3 regions of the Paenibacillus sp. JCM 9796 genome follow, and region 3 is predicted to be linked to each of the others. Evidence: riboswitches for the same ligand, from Rfam matches in the RefSeq annotation. Region 3 holds a riboswitch; each other region holds the start of a gene.

Region 1 (7,737 bases), 1.8 Mb from region 3:
AAAGAAGAACGCCTCGTCTTCGACTTCCACCGCCGGCTTCTCTCGCACCTTGAGCTTGATGACCGCCGAGTCCACGTTCGGCTGCGGAATGAACACCGTTTGCGGCACGATCGCGACCACTTCCGGTTCGCAATAATACTGTACGGCGATGCTGAGCGAGCCGTATTCCTTGCCTCCGGGCTTTGCCGCCATTCGCTCGGCCACTTCCTTCTGGATCATGACGACAATGTTCTCGAGCGGCAGCCGCTCTTCCAGCAGCTTCATCAGGATCGGGGTCGTCACATAGTAAGGCAGGTTAGCGACAACGCTTACTTTCGATACGTCTTGAAACTTATCCTTGAACAACGCCTGCAGGTCCACCTTGAGTACGTCCCCGTGCACCACTTCGGCCTGCGGATAAGGCGCCAGCGTCTCCTCCAGCATCGGCAGCAGCCGCTGGTCGATCTCGACGGCTACGACTTTGCCCGCACGTTTAGCGAGCTGCTGGGTCAATGCCCCGATGCCCGGACCAATTTCGAGCGCGCCCTTCGTCTCGTCAAGCTCAGCGGCAGAGACAATGTTGTGAAGCACATTCTGATCGATCAGAAAATTTTGTCCGAGGCTTTTCTTGAGCACAAAGCCGTACTTCTGCATCAGTTCCTTGGTTCGCTTCGGCGAAGCGATATCCTCGGACGCTTGTCCGTAACCCGGTTCATTTCCGTTTCGACTCATGACGTGGCACCCTCTTTTTCATTCAATTCCCGACGGGCCGCTTCAAACTCCTCCCGGGAAATTTGAAACATGCGGCAGCGGTTATAAAATTGCTTCCCGTTGCAATAACCGATTCCGAGACGATTGCCCATCGCAAGTCTCCGGGCGGCCGCACGAGGATGCACGATCAGCCCGGCCTCCATCAGATCGTCCCATGTGATAGCCGACTCTTCGTTTCGACCGTCGGTCCTCACGTTGGCCAGTGCCGTGCGAATCGCTTCGACCGATGCGTTCTCGACGCCGATATCGCCCTTGCTTGTCGCCGCCTCCTGCGTCAGGAAGGCATGCTTCGCGCCGGGTACTTCCTTCGTAATAATTTTGCGAATACGCTCCCCGGCATGATCGGGATCCGTGAATACGATTACGCCCCGCCGTTCTTGCGCAAGCTTAATGCGTCGAATAACGTCCGCATTGATCGCCGAACCGCCCGTTTCGATGGTTTCCGCTTCTACCGCTCGCTTAATGGCTACCGTATCGTCCTTACCTTCCACTACGATAATTTCTTTAATCATGTGCACGTACCTTCCTTCGTGAACAAGAGAAAAAGAAGAGGGACGCCTCACGAGCACCTCTTCTTATCTGCCGATCTATATATAATGAATGTAGTCTTTCCGAATTGCAAGCGCCTAATCCGCCGACGGTTTTTTGGGACCGATAATGTATACCGTATAACCGCGCTTCGTACCGAAACGAGTTGCATAGTCACCGTTCTCGAAAAAGACGTCGATCTTGTTCCCTTTCACAGCGCTGCCTGTATCTTCGGCTCGGCGGAAGCCGACGCCCTCGATATAGACCCACCAGCCGATCGGGATCACTTTAGGATCGACTGCAATCGTGCGACCTTCCGTTACCTTCGCGCCCGAAGAAGTTACGCCGTATTGCGGATGACTTTCATCCTTGCCGGTGGATGACACCCCCGCCGAATAAGCGGTTAGCGTAACGTTTTTGATTACTTGCTTGTAGCCGAATTTGACGCCGTTCTTGGTCAACTCCTCGACGTTCGGCGATGAAGAGGACAGAACGACAACCGGATTTTTCGTCCCGACGGCCACAATGCGTTGTTTGCTCTCGGTTTGTACTTGCTGATCCACGACCTGCTCCGACACAAGCACGCCGTCTTCATACACTTTCTCCAGCTTCTTCACAAGGAGGCCCTTCTGACCTTCCTGCAATACTTGCTCTTTGCCCTTTAACAATTGGGGCTCGCTCTTGGTTACTGTATCGAATGCGATCGGTTCTTGCACATCTGCTGTTTCTTTCGTCACGCGGACAACCTTCAGTTCCGCATGAGGGCTTACTTCCGTTTCCTTAGCCGGAATGACTTTATCGAGCTCGCCCACAGGGACGTTCAAATCCTGCAGAGCGGCCTCTACCGTCTTGCCAACCGTGTAAACTGTCTTCGTCTCGCCGTCGGCGGTTAATTGCACCGGCGTCGTATGCGTGATCGCAATGCGGTCGCCCGATTTCACCTTTGCATCCAGCGCATGGGAAATACGGTCGTTCTCGCTTACTGCGATTCCTTGCTCATCCAGTACTCGTTGCAGTACCTCTTCCCGGGTTTGGAACGTGCGTTCCTGTCCGTCTACAACGATCGATACGCGCTTAATGGCCGTACCGTGCAACATCATCAAGAACATGAAAGTCATAGCGAATGAAATGAGAGCGATAATCGAAATCATACGCAAGTTTTCATGCGTCCATCGCAACGCGAAGGTCATGCTGGATGATCGTCTTACATGGGTTTGCCCTGGTGTTTCAGCGCCCACTTGTTCGGTCCTCCTTAAAGCCTCGCCATTCGAGTGTTATGCATGATAAGATTCTGACGCGACTATGGTAAATTGTTTGATTGCCATTACCAACGTTTGTGCTGCTGACATCAGAGTATCCACTTGCCTGCCGTATTCACCCCCCTCGGGTGTAAAGAGTAGCCAGCTTGGACACGAATCCCTTTTACGGGAAACACAAAAAAAGTCAGCGGAGAAGAGGAACCTTCCCGTGACTTTTCTCATTTTGTCCAAATGAAAATAAAAGCACACGACAATGCGTTACCTCTCTCTAGACGCTTACGAGGTTAGCTGACGGATTCGGACTTGAGAGTCGCCCTACCCCGGGACAGTTGCCCGCCCCAGAGATTCACCCCTAAAAAACACCTTGGCAATCATGAATGGACCGCCGCGATGTGGTTCCCCCGTTTTCCTTTCGGAAACTCAGCGATGTTGGAATTCTGGTAATCGTATGAAGTTATTATTGAGTGTACGACGCGAGGGGTTTGGTTGTAAAGTATACAAACGTATAAAAAAAGAACGGTTTTTACCCATTTTCGTTTAAATATACTCATTACATGAATAAAATACATCTATCTCTCATTCGCACGAACCGATTTAGCTGTTTTCTTTATTTTTCTCGATTCGCTATAAGTAACAGCGTTTATGCAAGCGTTTCCCAGAGCCCAACACACTCACTTTAAACGAAAAAGTTCCATCGCATTTCGAGTCGTCGCTTCGGCTAATTGCTCGATCGAAATGCCCTTGATTTCGGCCGCCGTTTCGGCGACAAGACGGACGTAAGCGGACTCGTTTCGCTTGCCCCGATATGGATGCGGAGTTAAATAAGGCGCATCGGTTTCAATCAAAAGCCGGTCCATCGGCACCTTCTCGAGTACCTCTTTCGGTTGCTTGGCATTTTTGAAAGTTACTGGGCCGCCGAAAGAAATGTAAAAATTCATATCGAGACACATTTTGGCCGTCTCCCAGCTGCCGGAGTAACAATGCATCACGCCGCCGACCTCCGCCGCTTTCTCCTCGCGCAGCGTTTGTACGACGTCTTGATGCGCATCGCGGTTATGGATCGCAATCGGCAGGCCGACCCTGCGGGCCAGACGAATTTGTTCGCGGAATACCCGATTCTGTACGTCTTTCGGCGACGTATCCCAATGGTAATCAAGCCCGATTTCGCCGATGGCAACCACTTTCTCGTGACGACACAACGATTCGATCCAGGCGAGATCTTCTTCCCTCATATCTTTGGCTTCCGTCGGATGCCAGCCCACCGTCGAGTAGATGAAATCGTACTGCTCAGCCAGCGCCAAGGAGCTTGGAATCGTCTCCCGATTAAATCCAATATTCACGATTCGACTTATTCCGTTGTCTCTTGCGCGCGCAATCACCTCGTGTCGGTCTTCATCGAATTGCGGCGCATTCAGGTGTGCATGTGTGTCGATTAGCATAACGTTTTCTCCTTCATCTTCTATATGTCGTTTAAGATCTTAGCAGCTTCCGAATTTCTTTATCCAAAGCTGGAAGATGTTTCAATACGAGTTCCTGCGGGTAATACAGGTGGTATTTTCCGTTCTGGATCCCGCTGATCGAACGCACGATTTCGGATTTTCGCGAGATTTCCGTCAACGTGTCGTGCGCATCGAGCAATAAAATCGGCAGTTTCTCATCCTGTTCGCCCGGCCGGTACACATCATAGGATTGATCGGACGGGAAATCGACTTCCAGGTAATAGGAGGGATCTAATCCTAGATTGCCCATTTTTTCACGAAGCCGTTCCAGCATGCCGACGTCCATAATTTCCAGCGTTACATATTTGAATAAACGCCGCTGCAAGAAGCGTGAGCACAAATCAGCCAACACCGCATCCTCTTCCATCGTCCATTGCATCAGCACCGTTTGCATCAACGCTTCATCCAGCAAATGGTATTCTTCCGTGGTCAGCCGATTGCCGAACAAGCTGGGCAGCGGTTCGAGCAGAAAGTGGAACGGATACCCTTCATCAAACAGTTGTTTGGCTCTTTGAAAAATTTTATGCAGGACGACTTCCGCGCTTCGGGTAACCGGATGGAAGTACACTTGCCAATACATCTGGTATCGGGACATCAAATAATCCTCAACGGCGTGCATCCCGCTTTCCTTAACTACGATATGTCCTTGATACGGCCGCATCACGCGCAAAATTCGCTCCAGATCGAAGGTGCCGTAATTTACGCCGGTGAAATAAGCATCGCGCAGCAGGTAATCCATCCGGTCCGCGTCCAGCTGACTCGAGACGAGGCTGACGACGATTTCTTGCTGGTACGTCTTGGCAATAACGCCCGCTACCTGCTGCGGGAACGTCGGAGAAACGCGTTTCAGCACTTCGTTGACTTCCGTGTTGCCGAGTACGATTCGGCATGACCAATCCTCATGGTGAGTCCCGAACGTTTTCTCAATCGAATGCGAGAAGGGACCGTGTCCGACATCATGCAGAAGCGCCGCGCACAAGCATAACAGACGTTCTTCTCTCGGCCAATCTTCATATTGATTACGCTCGAACTGCGAGATGATTTTGCGTGTTACTTCATAAACACCCAGCGAATGCGAGAACCGGCTATGCTCGGCGCCGTGAAAGGTGAGAAAACACGTTCCCAGCTGACGGATGCGGCGCAGCCGTTGAAATTCCCGGGTATTGATGAGATCCCAGATCGTCTGATCCTGCACATAGATATACTTGTGAACCGGATCTTTAAACACTTTTTCTTCTTCCATCGGTTGTTGCATGGTATCCCTCCTCGCAATTTGCAGGTTTTGATCGACAATATTCCGCCAAAACATTGAAAATTGTCGAATGTTGTCGATTTATTTATTCCAAATTTTTGTTTCGACACGGCGTATAGATTTACATTTTATGGATGTATAAAGAGACTTTTGGTAAGTAAAACCAACATTTTAGCTCTACTAGTAGCGTTATTCTATTCCATGTTATACTAATCTAGCAGCCAGGTCCATAAATTGTCACTTGGTGTTGCATTTTTAGGTTGACTATTTTGGGAATGGTTGGTATCATAGGTTTAAAGAATTATGTCGAAACATGACGATTATTTTCATTCCGCTTCGCATTCATTCTAAAATAAACAACTTCTGGAGAGGGGAATTTTATTATTATGATGAAATCAACTGGTATCGTAAGAAAAGTCGACGAACTTGGTCGTGTTGTTATTCCAATCGAATTGCGCAGAACGCTTGGCATTGGCGAGAAGGACGCTTTGGAAATTTATGTAGACGGCGAGCGCATCATGTTGAAGAAATATGAGCCGGCCTGTATCTTCTGCGGAAACGCCGAGAACGTCTCTTATTTCAAAGGAAAAATTGTTTGTCACGAATGTTTATCTGAAATGCCAATACCTGTGACAAAATAAAAAAAATAGGTTATAATATAAATAGCAATATTAACTATGGTAATTCTAACCTTTTTCATATCTCCTCTATATCCCTGATTCGAGCTTGCCCCGAATCAGGGTATTTTTTTGTGCCGATCAACCTTGATGCAGCAAATTATACAATTCGCGTTTCGGAACGCCGCGCTCCTGCGCAGCCCTCCTAAGCGCTTCCTTATGGTCCAGCCCGTCCGCTTCGTATCGGGCCACATGCTCCTCAGGCGAGAGGCCGGTCCACCACGCCGTCTCCTCCGGGATTCCCCCGTCACCCGCCCCGCCGCGAACGATGAAGCAGTATTCACCCTGCGGCGGATGGTCAACCAAATAGGCGAGGCATTCGCGGATCGTACCGCGGACGGCTTCCTCATATTTTTTCGTTAGCTCCCGGGTCAGGCAAACCTCCCGTTCTTCGCCAAGAACTTCCGCCATCCGCGTCAGCGTCTTCACAATCCGGTGAGGCGATTCATAACCGATCACTGTAGCCGCTTCCCGTCTCCAGGTGGCAAGCTCCTGTTCCATCGGTTTGGCGTCACGCGGCGGGAACCCGACGAACAGAAACCGCTCCGTCGGCAAGCCCGACATGATTAAAGCGGACAACGCCGCGTTCGCTCCCGGAATCGGGACCACCGCAATGCCCGCCTCAATCGCCAGTCTGGCTAAATCGGCCCCAGGGTCGCAAATGGCGGGCAGCCCCGCATCGCTCACCAGCGCGATATCGTCTCCGCTCTCCATGAGCCGGATGAGCTCCGGCCCGCTGGCATGTTTGTTATGCTCATGATAACTGACAAGCCGTGTGCTGATGTCGAAGTGCGTCAGCAGCTTGCGCGTCTGGCGCGTATCCTCCGCCGCGATCCACCGAACCTCCTGCAAAATCCGGACAGCCCGGTACGTCATGTCCTCGAGATTGCCGATCGGCGTGCCGACCAAGTACAGTTTTCCCTTGCCGGACTCGTTATTATAGCTTTTTTGAATGTTCACGCGCATCGATTCCTTCTATTAATAAGTGTCCGGATTATGATCCAGCGTCAGCCGACGACCAAAGTATACGTCCATCAGTTCGTCGCTGTATTCGTTCTGATTTTTGTAAACGATCAGCGGGGGCAGCGTGCGAATTTCCGGCTTCCCGTCGCGCATTCCCTCAATCAGCACCATGTTGGCTTCATGGTCCGCCCGCGGATGCACGAAACGAATCCGTTTCGGTTCCAGACGGTACTCCCGCATTAACGTACAAATTTCGACCAGCCGGCTCGGCCGATGCACCATCGCTACCTTGCCCCCGGTTCGGACCAGCCGGCTGCTGACACGAATGACGTCTTCCAACGTGCAGAACAGCTCATGGCGTGCGGCGGCTACATGCTCATTGATGTTTTGTTCGCCATTAGGAACAGGCAAATAGGGCGGATTGACCGTCACGGCATCGAACAGTCCGTGTCCAATCTCCTGAACGGCGCTGCGCAGGTCGCCCTGCCTGATATCGATTTGTGCGTCCAGCCGATTCAGCTTGACGTTCCGCTGCGCCATCTCTGCCAGCCGCGGCTGAATTTCAACGGCCGTAATGTGCGCCCGCGTTCGAGTCGTCAACAGCAACGGAATAACACCGTTCCCGGTGCAAAGATCGATCATACGCCCGCGAGTCGGTACCGAGCAAAACCTTGCGAGCAGCACCGCATCCAGGGAAAAGCTGAAAACATCCTCGCTTTGGATAATTTTCAAATCTTGCGTCAGCAAATCATCGATGCGCTCACGCTCATATACAGGTACGGATTGTTCCAAGTGACAACTCCTCTTTC
Region 2 (7,737 bases), 2.5 Mb from region 3:
AGTGCTCGTATTTCTTCACGAGGCCGGCCGTTTCCCAGCGGCGTACTTGCTCGTCGAGCGCGTACAAGAGCTGCTGGCCTGTCGTGGCGCCGGCGAACGCCGTACGGTGATGCTTCGTGCCCCCGAAGCGGCGGAAGTCAAGCAAGCCTTCCGGGGTACGGTTAAACATAACGCCCATCCGGTCCATTAAGTGAATGATGCCCGGCGCGGCTTCGCACATCGCTTTAACCGGCGGTTGGTTGGCAAGGAAGTCGCCACCGTATACAGAGTCGTCAAAGTGCTCCCAGGGAGAATCGCCTTCGCCTTTTGTGTTAACGGCGCCGTTGATGCCCCCTTGAGCACAGACGGAGTGAGAACGTTTAACAGGAACCAGAGAGAACAAGTCGACATGGACTCCGGCTTCTGCAGCTTTAATGGTGGCCATCAAGCCTGCAAGGCCCCCACCGACTACGATAACTTTCGAATTCGCCATGATTGTCCGATCCCCCTTAACCTTTCGTTACTGACGTTACATGCTGAAACGCTGGATCCAAGAATGCCGTCAGCGACATAATGAACATAGCGGACATCACCACGAAAACGCCCATCCAAACGTAAGTCGACACACGCTGCGCGCGCGGACCGACCGTAATGCCCCAGCTGACCAGGAACGACCACATGCCGTTGCTGAAGTGGAACACAGCGGCGATGACGCCGATTACATACAATACGAAGTAAACCGGATTCGATGCGATTTGGTGCATATGCGAGCCGATCTCCATTTGCTCGACGCTGCCGATCGCAATTTGAAAACGGGTTTGGAAAAAGTGCCACGCCACGAACAGGAACGTAACCACACCGGTCACGCGCTGCAAGAAGAACATCACGTTGCGGAAATAGCCGTAGTTATTTACGTTATTTCGCGCCGTGTAGGCGACATACAAACCGTAAATCGCGTGATACGCCAGCGGAATCCAAATGCCGAAAATTTCGAGCGCCAATACGAGCGGCAAACTGTGCAGCCATTCGACGTGCTCAAGAAAGCTCTCGGGTCCGCCCTTCGCTGCCGAGTAGTTCGTCAGCAGGTGTTCGATCAGGAAAAACCCGACCGGAATAACCCCCAGTAAGGAATGGAGCTTTCGTGAAAAGTACGAGTTCTTGAACATTACCCTTCGTTCCCCCCTAAAATTAGGCTTGCCACGGCCTTCGTGAAAACCATTACCCATTGTACTCCCGACGCCTGAGAGCGTCAACACAAAACGATACAACTATTTTCCATGAATCGACAGTCTTGTATACGGTTCACGGTAATTATTGTGAACAATCCGTGACATATACATCCTACTCTTATTTCGCTTATAATGGAAGTGCCGATTTCTTATAATCTCTTATAACTACAGTGCATATAGAAAGGAATAACTATGGAACAATTCGACATGTTCGTCACGGTCGTGCAGCAGCAAAGCTTGAATAAAGCGTCACAATTGCTGAACATCTCGCAGCCCGCCCTTTCGCGCAAAATCATGAAGCTGGAGCAGGAGCTTGGCGTCGAGCTGTTCCGCCGTAAAGGCAAGCGGCTCGAGCTGACGCGCGCCGGCGAGGTCTGTTACGAATATGCGCTCGATCAGCAGCGTCTGGAGCGGAAGCTGCACGATTCGCTGCGCGCGTTCCGTTCCGCGACGAAACCGGCCAGCATCGTCATCGGCGCCAGTCTGACCACCCTGCAATCCACCTTGCCCGATTTGATCACCATTTATACACGCGAGCATCCGCATACCGATATTAAAGCCGTCACCGGCAAAACGCACGAGGTCGTCCCGCTCGTCAAGGAGAAAAAAGTCGACATCGGTCTTGTCGCCTCGCAAATCGACGACCCCGGCCTCGTCAGCGTCCCGCTGTTCGACGATCATCTCTGTCTGGTGCTCCCCGCCGCACACCCTTATGCCGATCACGCCGGCTTGACCGTTCACGATTTGCACGAGCTGCCGATGATCTTATTCTCCCGCGGGACATGGTATCGCGTACTGATGGACGAAATGTTCCATCGCTGCGGCGTCCATCCGGATGTGAAGATGGAGATCGATTCGTTCGAAGCGATCGTCCGCCTCGTCGCGACGTGCCAGACAGCCACGCTGCTCCCGGAATCGTACCTGCGCCATCCGCTGGTCGGCAACAATGAGCTGACCGTTCGTTTCGTCCCCGAGCTGGAGCAAACGAAAAGAACGACTTCGCTCCTATATACGGAGGAAGCCGCTCTCGAAGCGCCGATCCGGCGGTTTATCGACCTGGCGGTGAAGCATTACCGTTGACCCTCCAGGCTCACTTCTCCTCGAGCCCCAGCTTGCGCGCGGCATAAGCCGTCGTGCTCGCCTGGAGCAGGATCGTGAGCAGCACCGCCAGGAACGTAACGGACGAGATGATGTCCGCATGCGCGATGCCCATCCCGGCTACCATACCCGACAGCGCGGCGGGAATGACGCCCGTCTCCCGCACCCAGAACATAAATACAATCTCGTTCCGCTCCCACTTGGCCTTCCGGTCCGGAAGCGCGGAGGCCAGCACGGTAAGCGGCCTTGCGATCAGCATGAATACCGCAATGACACCGAGGCTCGGCCACAAGTGTTCGAAGATAATGCCGAAGTTTACCTGGCTTCCGAGCAGAATGAAAATAAGCATGCGCATCAGCACCGTCATATTTTCGGTAAAGTGGCCCATTTCCTGCAGCTTGTCGTCCATGTGGAGCTTGAACAAATCGCTGTTCCCCCAAATCAGTCCGGCCGTGAACGTCGCCATAAATCCGCTCACATGCAGCGCGTCGCCCAGCCAGTAGGCCCCAAGCGCGGTAACGACGAGGGCGATCGTGGTGTAATCGCGCAGCCATCCGAGCCTCAGGTGCGCCGTGATGAACGCCAGCCCGAACCCGACGCCGATGCCGACCGCGATGCCGCCGAGCGCCGTTTGCAGAAACTCGAGCACGCTTGAGGAAAGCGATATCGCCTGTCCGCCCGTAATCGCGCCGAGCACCGAGAAGGTGAGGATCGAGCCGGTTGCGTCGTTGAAGGCGGATTCGCTTTCCACCGTTTCCCGTACTTTGCTCCGGATCTTCACTTGCTTGAAGACGGGGATCAGCGTCGCCGGGTCGGTCGACGAAATAATCGCCCCAAGCAGCACCGCATACATGAACGGGATCCCCAGCAGGTAATGGGCGGCGAAAGCGACGACCGCGCACGTAATCAGCACGCCCGGCACGCTTAGCAAGGTAAGGGTGACCCATACCTGGCGAAGGCCCGACAGCCGGATGTTGCGCCCCCCGTCGAATAAGATGAGCGCGGAACCGACGGTTAAGATGAATTGATTCGTGAACGTGCTGCTCGGCTCGTGAATCAGGTGCAGCCCTTGACCGACGATCATGCCTGCGGCCAAAAAGAGAGCGACGTCCGGCAGTTTCAGCCAATTCGCCGCTTTTCCGAAAATCATGCCCAGAAATAAGACGGAAACGATTAAAAAGATGACATGCTCGATAAGTACGGCATTCTCCAACTCTCCGCGGCTCCTTCCTATATAAACATAACGGTCGATCGTCTAACAAAGCCTTAACGAACCAAAGTGTTCTCGAAATGCTCGATCTGTTCGTTCGTGCCAATGATGACCATGACGTCCTTCTCGTCTACGGTATCGGTAGCCGTCGGCGCGATGATCACGTCGCCATGCTTCTTATTGATAGCGACGACGCTGCAGCCATAACGAGCCCGGGTATCAAGCTCCTTCAACGACAGACCGTCCAAACACTTCGGAACGGCCAGCTCGGCGATCGTGTACTCCTTCGACAGCTCGATATAATCGAGCAGATTCGGGGAAACCAGCTGATGCGCGACGCGAATGCCCATATCCCGTTCCGGGAAAATGACCCGGTCGACGCCGATCTTATGCAGCACCTTCCCGTGCAGCTCGGACAACGCCTTGGCCACAACCATCTTCACCCCGATATCCTTCAAGAGGATCGTCGTCAGGATGCTGGCTTGAATATCGTTGCCGATCGCTACGATCACGCAATCAAAATTCCGGATCCCAAGCGAACGAATGACATCTTCGTCCGTCGAATCCGCAACGACGACGTGCGTGAGCTCTTCGCTCATTTCTTCTACCGCTTCCTCGTCCATATCGATCCCCATTACTTCATAACCGAGCTGTATGAGCTCCTTTGCCAGACTCGAGCCGAAACGGCCGAGTCCGATTACCGCGTACTGACTGCGTTTCATCGAATGCCTCTCCCTATCCAATCGTAATTTTCCCTTCCGGGTATCTGAACAGCTCTTTCTCTGCCTTCGGACCGAGCGCATACGCGAGCGTCAACGGACCGAGCCGGCCGATAAACATCGTAAGGGCGATCATCAACTTGCCGAACGTGGTCAAATCGGGCGTGAGCCCCATCGACAGTCCGACCGTGCCGAAAGCCGACGTCGCTTCGAACAAAATCATCAGGAAATTGTGATCTTCCGTCGTGGACAGCAGCATGGTGACGAGGATGACCCAGAACAAGGCGATCATGGTTAACGTAATCGCTTTAAGAATCCGGTCTTTGCCGAGCCGGTTATGGAACAGCACGATATCCTCTTTCCCCCGGATCATCGCGATAATCGCCCCGATCAGCGTCGTGAACGTCGTCGTCTTGATCCCGCCACCCGTCGATCCCGGGGACGCCCCGATGAACATGAGAACAATAATGAAAAACTGCGTCGCCTGCCTCATGCCCGCGATGTCGATGCTGTTCGCGCCGGCCGTTCGAGGGGAGACCGATTGAAAGAACGAAGCCAGTATTTTACCGTTCCAGTTAAGCGTGGCAAGCGTCTTCGGATTCGTAAATTCAAAGATGAAGATGACGATGGCGCCGACCAGGATCAGAATGCCGCTCGCGCTCAACACGACCTTGGAATGGAGCGACAGCCGGCGGCGCTGCTTGTACTCCATCAAGTCGGACAGGACGACAAACCCGATCCCTCCTAATATAATCAACGCCATGGAGACGATATTGATCACATAATCGTCCGCGTAAGCCGTAATGCTGGAGAACTGGCCGGTAATCGGACCGAACAGATCGAACCCGGCGTTGTTAAAGAACGAGATCGCATGAAACACCCCATACCCCAGCGCACGCACCGGACCTAAATCGAACGACCACCGGATGGCGAAGATGACAGCCGCTGTGAACTCGATCGTCAACGAGTACACCAGAACTTTACGGATTAAGCGCACGATGCCTTCCATGCTGCCCTGATTCATCGCTTCTTGAAGAATGAGCCGTTCTTTCAGCGAAAGCCGCTTATTCAAGGCGAAGGCGAACAGGGTGGCCATGGTCATGAACCCGAGACCGCCGACCTGAATCAACGAAATAATGACAATCTTGCCGAATAAAGACCAATGAGTGCCTGTATCGACTACGGCCAGACCGGTCACACAGGTCGCCGAGGTCGCCGTGAACAACGCGTCCAGGAAAGGCGTCGGCACCCCGGACGCCGCTGACACCGGGAGCGTTAACAAGCCGGCGCCCGCCAGTATGATCAAGGCGAACCCGATGACCAAAATTTGCGGCGGGGTAAGCTCGATTTTTTTCGATTTGGATTTCATCCTGAACCTGCACCTTCTCAACTTTTTATGAACAACAAAAAAAAGACACGGGAAACCCAGTGCCATCCAAGGTTCCTGTAACACAAGCCTACGAGGTTAGCTGACGGATTCGGGTATACAGGCCCCCTATCCATGCGGCCCGTTACCCGGCCCTGCACGGAATTCACCCCTATGATTCATGGTTCCCCCGTTTTCTTGAAGAAATTCGGCTTCTTATTCAATTGATATGAATTATAAGGTTCTTTGGAACGAAGTACAAAGCTCTATTTGGCGGAAAAGGAAGGATTTTCGGAACATTACGATACATGACAGCGCTCTCAAACGGTGAAGTCTTCTCCTTGCTTGTTTTTTCCGGCGGTTTCTCGTGATATCATGAGATTACCCTATTAGCATGGATGGCCATAACGGAGAATACGATTAAGATAAGCTGTTACGATTTACCGGATAAGGAGTGTGTCATGCCCAACAAAGGTTCTCGTCCCCCCTTATGGCTGGCGGTCATCGGTCTTCTGCTGTACTTCGGGCTATCTTATCTCGCCCCGCTGATTCAGGACCACAACGATCTTGACGGGGAAGCACAGGCGGCGCCTGCCATTAGTAAAGCGGAAGCGGCCGACCTCGCGATCGCCTTCGCCGATCACAAATTCGGGCTCTCGCCCGGCCGCACGGCGGATACGTTGTTTCAATCGAACACGGTTCGCAGCGGGTACATCCAGAAGGAAGGCTTGGAGGAAGAGTATCGAAAGCGGTTCGAGAAGCGTTATCCAATCGATTATTACGAAGTGGAAATCCGCGATGGGCAAGCCACCTATTACATCGGGGTCAACTTCAACAACCGTCAGGTGATCAGCTATAGCGCTTCGAAAGCGCCGACGGCCAAAACCGAAGCGCGGCCGGCGGCGGAAACGGATGCGTCCTCGATCGCCGTAAGCGCCGTCCGCGATATGGGCTTCGATCCGGCTGCGTTCACACTGGCTGGCAGCGCTGCGGACAAACGCCCGCCCGGCGAATTCGTATTCGTCAGCAAGACGGAGCGGATCGGCGAAGCCCCGCTGGAGCTGCACGTGCAGACGGCGAACGGGCAAGCGGTGTCGTTCCGCCCGGCATTCCCGCCGCCGGAAAGCTTCACGCTCTGGCAGCAGATGCAGGACGAGCGGTCCGCTCTGATGACGCGGATCAGCTTGTTCGCATCGCTGCTGATGGCGCTCGCCGCCTTGATCCTCGTCGTACGGCAGCGCAAACAGATCGACTTCGCGCGCGGCGCGCTGCTGTCGATCGTGTTCCTGGCGATCTATGTGAGCAATAACTACAATCTGATGCCCGCCTTCCGTACGATGCACGGCAGCGGTCCTTCGGGGCCGGATGCGGTGTTGTACTTGTGGATCAGCAACATCTATGTGGCGCTGATGGCGTTGTCCTCTTACTTCGCCCTGGTTGCCGGAAGCCGGCTGACGCTTGACCGGGGCGAGCGCCCGTGGGCCGTATGGCGTGATGCGGACTTTGGCGGGCAAGTGAAGCAGGCGATGAGCAGCGGATATGTGATCGCCCTGTTCATTCTCGGCATCCAGCAGGCGTTGTTCTTCGCCGCCACCGAGCTGTTCGACGTCTGGGCCGTGAACGACCCGACCGATTCGGTGTACAATATGCTGCACCCCGAATGGTTTCCGCTGCTGGCCTGGTCTGCAGCCATCTCCGAGGAAGCCGTCTACCGGGTGCTCGGCGTGTCGCTTATGCTAAAGCTGACACGCCGTCCTTTCGTGGCGGTGCTTGTGCCTAGCGTCATCTGGGCGATGAGTCACACCCAGTACCCGGTATACCCGGTGTACACCCGGCTTGTAGAGGTGTCGGTCATCGGCATCGTGTTCGGTTACGCGTACTTGCGGTACGGCTTCCTGACCGCCCTGTTCGCCCACGCGGCGATGGACAGCATCCTGATGGGCTTCTCGCTGATGTACAGCGGCGACGACAGGCAAGCCGCCGTCGGCCTCGCGTACTTCTTCGCGCCGGCTGTCGTCGGTTGGCTGCTGCACAGGCTGCACGGGCGCTTCAGGCCTCGATCCCCGTCGAATCCGCCGCTGCGCCATCCGTAATCGGGTCGGCGCTATCGCTTGCGCCGGGCCCGGCTTCGGCTCC
Region 3 (7,737 bases):
GAGCGTTGAAAATCAAGATTTGTTTTCCCCTTATACGCGTCACGGTCTAACTCAAATAACTGCAGCGCAGCATCATTCGCTTCAACCCATACCCCTTTACCGTCTTTAAAAACAATGATATCAGGCATGATTTGAATTAATGTCAGCAGGTAATCACTTGTCTTCTCTTTTATATGTTCTAACATGGGCACCATCTCAGTTCCGTGAAGGTAAAATAATTACTCACATATTCGACATGAACCATCCGCATCCTCCATGCCCGTTAAAATTTTACCATTCAAAAACCACACCGTCTTTCGTCTCCTACGTCGTTCTTTCTTTATTGCGATTGAATAATTTCACAGCTGAATAAACGAGAAGACCGGCCACAATCACGGCGGCAACCGGGAACAAATACCCCTTCGCCAGCTCCCCGACCTCGTGCCAATTGGGACCAAGCTTGTACCCAAGATAAACGTATAAACTCGTTATAGGCAGCATGGCACAAAACGTAAATAACGAGAACTTCCAGACACTCATTCTGGCCATGCCGCACGGAAGCGAAACAGCGGTCCGAACCCCCGGGATAAACCGGCCCAGAAAAGCTACGCCCGCCCCATACTTATGGAAAAATCGTTCGGCCTTATCGATCTCTTTCGTCCGTATAAAAAAGAACTTGCCAAACTTTATTATCACCGGCCTCCCCCCATACTTTCCTAATGCGTATAGAGTCAAGGGTCCTGTTACCCCTCCGACTGTCCCTGCCAGAATAGCCAGCCCCAAGTTCATATCCCCTTCATAGACCCAATAACCGACGAGGGGAAGAACCAGCTCTGCCGGAACAAACTCGAAAGTCAGCGCCAAAACGACGCCTATGTACGATAATTGTTTGAAATAGCCAATAAACTCCAATAATATCTGTTCCATTACTCACCTCATCTTGTTTCCTTAGCAATACGCGAAAAAAAATCGACGGTTTCAGGTCTCATACAAACAAGAACACAACATCATCGTGTTGTGTTCTTGTCCAAAACCGATTTAAACGCTTCCCATAAAGCATGACTTAATTCAATAGCCTTCTTTTCAATCATAGAGGTCTGCACGACCCATTCTCCGGAAACATGTTGAATACGGACGGAATGGTCATGTTTATTTAAGTAGCTTAACATTTGTCCGATCGTTAACAATGGAAGCGCTTTATGTTTCTCGACCCCGTTCAAGTAATAAATCATCTCTTCGTGGTCACCCATAGCTATATATTCGCCTTCTTGTGGAATCCAATGGTTTCGCAGGTATTCTTTTTGAACATCTGTCAGTTCTTGAAGGTGGGAAGAAGTAATTCGCTGGAGCATCATGATCCTCCTTACTTAAGCTATGATGTTATCATAAAAACAAAAAAGACCCGAATCCAGCCAGGATGCGCTATCATCTAGCGCTTATCGTCCTGGACTGCGACGGGTCTGGAGCACAAAAAGACCCGGATTCACGGGTCAACGATGCAAGTCTGCATACATACACAATTTGACCCATCTACTGCTGACGAGGTTAGCTGTCGGGCTCGGGAAAGATGGTTCCCTACATGGAATGATTCGCCCCAATTTCATTGGTTCCCCCGCTTTCCGGTTTCGTGTAAACCGGAAATTAAGCGTGATTTCATCATACAAAACTGCTATTCGCAAGTCAATAATCCAAAATCTTACAATTCATTGAGAAGTTGTTCCGGTCGCTTACTCCACGCGAGTTATTTTCGCCTGCCGACGTACAACTTCGCCATCCGTCTTGTGCAGCTGATTCAGCAATTCGATCTGAAAACTGCCCGGATTGTCGGAGCCGGCGATCTGGACCGCTCGCTCTGCGGCGACCCCATAATAAGCCAATGCCGCCACAGCAGCAGCCGCTTGATCGTTCTCCACCGCAAGGAAGGCGCCGACCACCGAAGTCAGCAAGCAGCCTGTTCCGGTCACTTGGGTCAGCAGCGGCGTACCATTGCTCACCCGATACGTCGCCTCGCCGTCGCTCACATAATCGTCACGGCCTGTGACGATGACGACACAGCTCATCGCCCGCGCCGCTTGCCGGACAAGCGCAGGCACTTCCCCGGCCGCACTGCCTGCATCGTCCACGCCTTTAATGCTCCACGATTTCCCGACGACGTTAGCCACTTCCGCAGCATTGCCTCGAAGTACCGAGATCCGCAGCTCCTTCATGAGCGAACGGGCCGTTTCCGTGCGATATGCCGTCGCCCCGGCTCCCACCGGATCGAAAACAATCGGAACGCCATGCGCGTTCGCCGATTGCCCCGCGATCCGCATGGCGTGAACGATACGGTCGTCCAGCGTGCCTATATTCAAGACGAGGGCGCCGGCGATTTGCGCCATCTCTGCAACCTCTTCGTGAGCATATGCCATAACCGGCGATGCTCCTAAGGCCAGCAGGCCGTTCGCCGTGAAATTCGTTACGACTACATTCGTAATATTGTGCACGAGCGGTTTATGGATCCGCACCTTATCAAGAATATCCGCGAAATATTGGACGTTCATTACCCCATCCCCTTCTTCCGGTTACATGATACTATCTCATATCGCGGATGGTTTGCCAAGCGCTTTATACGAGCGCACAGATATAAATAAAGAAGCCCCCGCCATACACCCGCGAGAGCTTCAAATCCCGTTAGGTTTGATCATGTTGCAGAGCTTTCCCGATAGCTTTCATTGTTGGTTATTGGGGTTCTTTCTCGTTTCCAAGCAGTCCGGCTCCTGGCAATCCGAATAATACGTAGTCACCTTCTCGGAATCGAACGTGCCAATAATTTCAGCGCAATGCTTACACAAGATTACACCCAGGTCTACGCTAATCGAGGAGTTTTCCATGCATGATCCATCCTTTCTTTCATGAAGTCGGATTAGCTCGGCAGCCAAGCTGGCATTCGCCTTTTCAATAACATGTTATTCCTGTTTATTATACACTATTCTTCTTATTTATGTCGTTATATTTAACGATAATCTCGAATAAAATATTTAATTCAGGTTGTAATTTCATTAAGTACACACGGAATAGCAGAAAAACTTCCTTTATTGCTCACAACTCGCCGAGTTTGACCTGCATTGCCGGCGCCCGCCAACACGACTATACCGGCAGCTGCCGGCCAACGCCGCTTTACCCGAACTTGGTGACGACATACGTTCCCGTATTTGTAAAGCTGCTCATTTCCTCGAATATGCCGTTCACCTCGGAAAGCGAAACTTCTCGCGTCACCATTTTCCCCGGCGTCAATTTCCCGTTGGATACGAGGGGCAGTACAGCATGATAGCGATGCGCCGGCATGCCGAAGCTCGTAATGAAAGAAAGTTCTTTCAGGATCATCTCATCGACCGGAATCGCGATGGACCCCGCATCCTGCTTCGACGTCATGCCGATTTGAAGATGCCGGCCGCGCTTGCGCAAGCTTCTGATCGCGCTAACCGCCGTCTGCGACAGCCCGAGCGCGTCTACCGACACATCCGCTCCGCCTTGTGTCATTTCGTTGACGGCTGCAATCGGATCGGTCGTCCTGCTGTTGACCGTGTAAGCGGCTCCCATTTGCTTCGCCAAATCGAGGTTGGCATCGTTGATGTCCACGCCGATCACATTCGCCCCCATAGCGGAGGCGATATTGACCGCCGATAGACCTACCCCTCCGCAGCCGTAAACAACAACCCACTCGCCGGGAAGCACCTGAACCCGGTCCACGATGCCGTGGAAAGCGGTAATAAATCGGCAGCCCAGGGCCGATGCTTCGGCAAAACTGATTTCTTCGGGCAAATGGATCATATTCCGGTCAGCGACAGGAACCGCCACATATTCGGCGTAGCCGCCCTGATACGTTAAGCCGGGCATCAAGAGCGAATCGCAAAGATGGGAATGGCCGCTTACACAATGCGGACAAGCGCCTTCGCTTCCGGAAAACGGCACCGTGACTCGATCGCCCTTCTTAAACCGGGTCACTTTGCTGCCTACCTCTTCCACAACGCCGCTAAATTCATGGCCGAGAATATTAACGGGAACGAGACCGCTTTCCCAAAAGTGATGATCGCTTCGGCATACGCCATTCGCCATAACTTTCAGCAGAACGCCATCTTCCGCCGGCTTCGGATCTTCGACTTGCCTCAGGATCAAATTTTTGGCACCTTCCAGTACAAGCGCTTTCATCATTGTTTCCTCCTCAGGTATGTTCAGGCTGCAGAACGTCCAGGCCAATCGCGGCGGGCAGCACTACGCGTTTGCTCAAGAAGCCCAGCATGACTGCCGGGCTTCCCGAATATTTTATGGCAATGCTTCTTCTTCGGTCCAACGCTTTCCGGCGCACCTGCTTCCAGTCGAATGTGCTGCCGCCTCGCACCGATAGTGAGATGAATAACTCAAATTTTATACAAGAAAAAAATACCATGGTTGTGCATTTGTGTCAATGCTTCCGTTTATTTATTCGGAAACTGCCGGACACTATTCGACGCCAACGATCGGTTTCAGTTCCCTCATATCCCGAATCACAAAATCGGGAGAAAAAGTTTTCAAGTACGCTTCTCCCTTGAGCGACCAAGAGACCGCGGCGGAAGCTACTCCCGCGCCACGGGCGGACAAAATGTCATAGTGACTGTCGCCGACCATCAAGGTATGCTCCGGGGAGGCATCCAGCAAGGCAAGCGCCTTCCGAATCGGCTCCGGGTCCGGTTTCCCTCTTTGGACGTCTTCTTCCGTAACAAGCGTATCCATATAGGGCAGCAGTCCGGTTGCTTGTAACCCCATCACGGCCGTTTTCTTTATTTTACTTGTCACAACGCCTAGCCGGATACCTGCCTCGTGCAGCGCTTCTAACGTCTCTTTCACATGAGGAAACGATTTCACTAAACGCTCGTGATGGGTCTCGTTATACGCTCGGTAAGCTTTTATATAAGGCTCTACCTCTGTTGACTTTGTATAGACCTCGAGCTGCTCTCTTAATGGCAGCCCCATGCTTTTGGCGATAAACTCCCGGCTGCAGCTTTCCGCATGGGGAGCGTCTTTCAGAACATGCATAAAGGAACGGATAATCAGCTCGTTCGTATCGACAATTGTCCCGTCCAAATCAAAAAGAACCGTTGTAAACAACGTCCTCCCACCTTCTCCATCTATTTTACGGCCCGTCCCTTATCGTAAACCCGTAGACTTTCTCACTACAAGCTCCGGCAGCAGCACAATCCGCTGTTTATGCGTCACATCGCCCTTCAATTCCTGAACAAGCAAATCGACGATCTGCCTTCCCATCTGTTCCATCGGTTGAGCTATCGTCGTTAGCGGAGGGTCCGTAATCGTGGCCAGCATCGTGTTGTCAAAGCCGATCACGGATACATCCTGAGGCACCTTCAGTCCGTGCTCGTTCGCCGCCTGGATCGTGCCGATGGCCAGAAGGTCGTTGGTCGCAAATATAGCCGTCGGCGGTTCGTCCCCGCTCAGCAGCTGCAGAGCCAGCTTTTTCCCGTTAGGAACGGTGGCCTCGCCAAGCAGAACAAGGCTTTCATCAAGCTGCAGATCATGCTCCTCCAGAGCCTGATTGAAGCCGCGAACCCTTTCCTTGGCGCACCGGATATTTTCCACAATAAGCCCCATTCTGCGATGGCCGAGTCCTATGAGATGTTTGGCAGCTTCATAGCCTCCGACAAAATCATCGATCGAAACGGAGTTGATGGATATGGTCGGAATATCCCGGGCGATCAGAGCAACAGGCATATTCGGCTTGACCAGATTTCTCGTAATCGTATGCTGGTCTTCAAAGCCCGACAGGATAATAACTCCGTCCACACGTTTTTTTTGCAGCAGTGTAAAATAGGAAGCTTCCCTGTCCGCATCGTAATCCGTGCTGCAGATCATCACGCTGAAACCGAGTTCCCTCGCGCGGTCCTCGACGCTTTTGGCGATTTCCCCAAAAAAAGGGTTGGCCAAATTCGGAATGATCAATCCGAGCGTATAGCTGAATTTTCCGGTTAAAGCCGTAGCGAGCGAATTCGGCGTATAATTATGCTTTTCGATAATCTCCAACACTTTTTTTCTCGTTTTATCACTAATTCTTCCGGTATTATTGACAACTTTCGATACCGTAGCGATGGATACTTCGGCTTCCTTAGCAATGTCGAAAATATTAATACCCATTGCACAAACCTCATTTTCTATATATTCAAGGAAAACGTTTAACTCCCTTCATTGTATTATACTTTCAAAGGTTTTGATCATGCAATGGAGGAATTCAAAGCACCCTCGTTTCTTCCTTGGAGAGAAAGGCGTCGGCAGCCGCTTGGGCAATTTCCAAGGCCCGAAGTCCGTCGATGGCCGTACACGAAGGCTTTTGTCCATGACGAAGGCAATCGATAAAATGAGTCATTTCCAGCAGAAACGCATCCTTGAATTTTGTCGCAAACTCAGGAATAATATCGTGGCTGCTTCCCTTGGGTCCCAAAATGCGCAAATCGTGATGCCTCAAGGAGCCGATCTGCAGCGTGCCTTCCGTCCCGACCACCTCGCCCCGGATGTCGTATCCGTAGCCGGCGTTCCGGCTCGATTCGACATCGCCGGCCGCGCCCGATTCGAAGTTTAGGTAGGTTAGCGCCTGATCGACATCCCCGTATTCGCCCATGAAGGCGTGAAGCTGAATGCTTCCCATAGACCTGACGGACCGCACTTCAGACCCCATTAAGTATCGGGCCATGTCAAAATCGTGGACGGCAAGATCGAGAAAGATGCCGCCGCTATGTTTAATATACGCCTCCGGCGGAGATACGGGGTCCCGGCTGACGCCTTTAAAATAGATCGGCCGGCCGATATCGCCGGCATTGATTCTTTTCTTCGCCTCGGCGTAGGCCGGATCAAAGCGCCTCATAAACCCGACTTGGCAGGTAATGCCGGTTTCTTCCACCAAGCGAACAAGCTCGCGGCCTTCTTCCACAGACTTCGCTATCGGCTTTTCCACAAAAATATGTTTGCCGTGCAAGGCCGCTGTTTTCAGAAATCGGGCATGGGTATCGGTAGGCGTCGATAGGATCACAGCGTCGATATCCGGGTCCGTAAACACATCATCCGGATTCGTAGTCCATGCCTCGACCCCGAGCTCCCTTGCCGCCCTTTCTGCCGTCTCCGCCCGGGAGGACGCCACTTTGACCAGTTTGGCGGATTTGATTTTCGTATGAAGATTTTCGGCGTGCCAATACCCCAAGCGGCCCAGCCCGATAGCCGCGCAACGAATGTCTCCCTGCATATCCACACCTGTCCCTCCACGCGTCTTACGCGCTCTTATTTTTCGTCATGACATCAAAGCATACGGCCAATACCAGAATAAGGCCTTTCACAATATACTGCCAAAAAGCTTCCATATTGAGCAGGCTCATGCCGTTATCCAGGCTTGCCATAATGAGCGCCCCCAGGATAGCGCCCACCACCTTGCCCCGGCCGCCCATCAGACTCGTTCCGCCGATAACTGCCGCGGCAATCGCGTCAAGCTCCATCATATTACCCGAGCTGGGAGCACCGGCGTTAAGCCTTGCGGATAAGACGATACCGGCGATGGCCGCTACCAAGCCGTTCAGCATAAAGACGAGCAGCACAATCTTTTTGACTTGGATACCGGAATATTTTGCCGCCTGCATATTGCCCCCGATGGCATAAATATAACGCCCGAACTTCGTGCTGCCCGCAATGAACGAGAACAGCAGAACGAGTCCCAGCATGATGAGGACGGGAATGGGATAGCCTTTG

What was found. A riboswitch is a leader RNA that binds a small molecule or an ion and turns the genes downstream of it on or off. The one in region 3 is predicted to bind cyclic di-AMP.
Region 1: another riboswitch for cyclic di-AMP. It lies ahead of ACZ439_RS12090 (3D domain-containing protein); the one in region 3 lies ahead of ACZ439_RS03605 (hypothetical protein).
Region 2: another riboswitch for cyclic di-AMP. It lies ahead of ACZ439_RS18765 (TrkH family potassium uptake protein); the one in region 3 lies ahead of ACZ439_RS03605 (hypothetical protein).

What each region holds. Positions count from the first base shown of each region.
Region 1 covers NZ_AP043723.1:2,512,070-2,519,806, forward strand. The annotation lists gene rsmA (16S rRNA (adenine(1518)-N(6)/adenine(1519)-N(6))-dimethyltransferase RsmA) at 1-711, opposite strand, end outside; gene rnmV (ribonuclease M5) at 708-1,262, opposite strand; gene ACZ439_RS12090 (3D domain-containing protein) at 1,377-2,468, opposite strand; cyclic di-AMP (ydaO/yuaA leader) riboswitch at 2,795-2,973, opposite strand; gene ACZ439_RS12095 (TatD family hydrolase) at 3,209-3,976, opposite strand; gene ACZ439_RS12100 (HD domain-containing protein) at 4,008-5,291, opposite strand; gene ACZ439_RS12105 (AbrB/MazE/SpoVT family DNA-binding domain-containing protein) at 5,675-5,929, shown strand; gene rsmI (16S rRNA (cytidine(1402)-2'-O)-methyltransferase) at 6,047-6,931, opposite strand; gene ACZ439_RS12115 (tRNA1(Val) (adenine(37)-N6)-methyltransferase) at 6,944-7,720, opposite strand.
Region 2 covers NZ_AP043723.1:3,867,424-3,875,160, reverse strand. The annotation lists gene sdhA (succinate dehydrogenase flavoprotein subunit) at 1-472, opposite strand, end outside; gene ACZ439_RS18785 (succinate dehydrogenase cytochrome b558 subunit) at 489-1,145, opposite strand; gene ACZ439_RS18780 (LysR family transcriptional regulator) at 1,401-2,288, shown strand; gene ACZ439_RS18775 (cation:proton antiporter) at 2,299-3,519, opposite strand; gene ACZ439_RS18770 (potassium channel family protein) at 3,573-4,238, opposite strand; gene ACZ439_RS18765 (TrkH family potassium uptake protein) at 4,252-5,604, opposite strand; cyclic di-AMP (ydaO/yuaA leader) riboswitch at 5,675-5,825, opposite strand; gene ACZ439_RS18760 (CPBP family intramembrane glutamic endopeptidase) at 6,063-7,694, shown strand; gene uvrC (excinuclease ABC subunit UvrC) at 7,651-7,737, opposite strand, start outside.
Region 3 covers NZ_AP043723.1:717,924-725,660, forward strand. The annotation lists gene ACZ439_RS03595 (diguanylate cyclase domain-containing protein) at 1-185, opposite strand, end outside; gene ACZ439_RS03600 (DedA family protein) at 304-906, opposite strand; gene ACZ439_RS03605 (hypothetical protein) at 987-1,331, opposite strand; cyclic di-AMP (ydaO/yuaA leader) riboswitch at 1,499-1,637, opposite strand; gene thiM (hydroxyethylthiazole kinase) at 1,707-2,519, opposite strand; gene ACZ439_RS03615 (GapA-binding peptide SR1P) at 2,688-2,849, opposite strand; gene ACZ439_RS03620 (zinc-binding dehydrogenase) at 3,136-4,170, opposite strand; gene ppaX (pyrophosphatase PpaX) at 4,459-5,103, opposite strand; gene ACZ439_RS03630 (LacI family DNA-binding transcriptional regulator) at 5,143-6,141, opposite strand; gene iolG (inositol 2-dehydrogenase) at 6,236-7,240, opposite strand; gene ACZ439_RS03640 (sugar ABC transporter permease) at 7,266-7,737, opposite strand, start outside.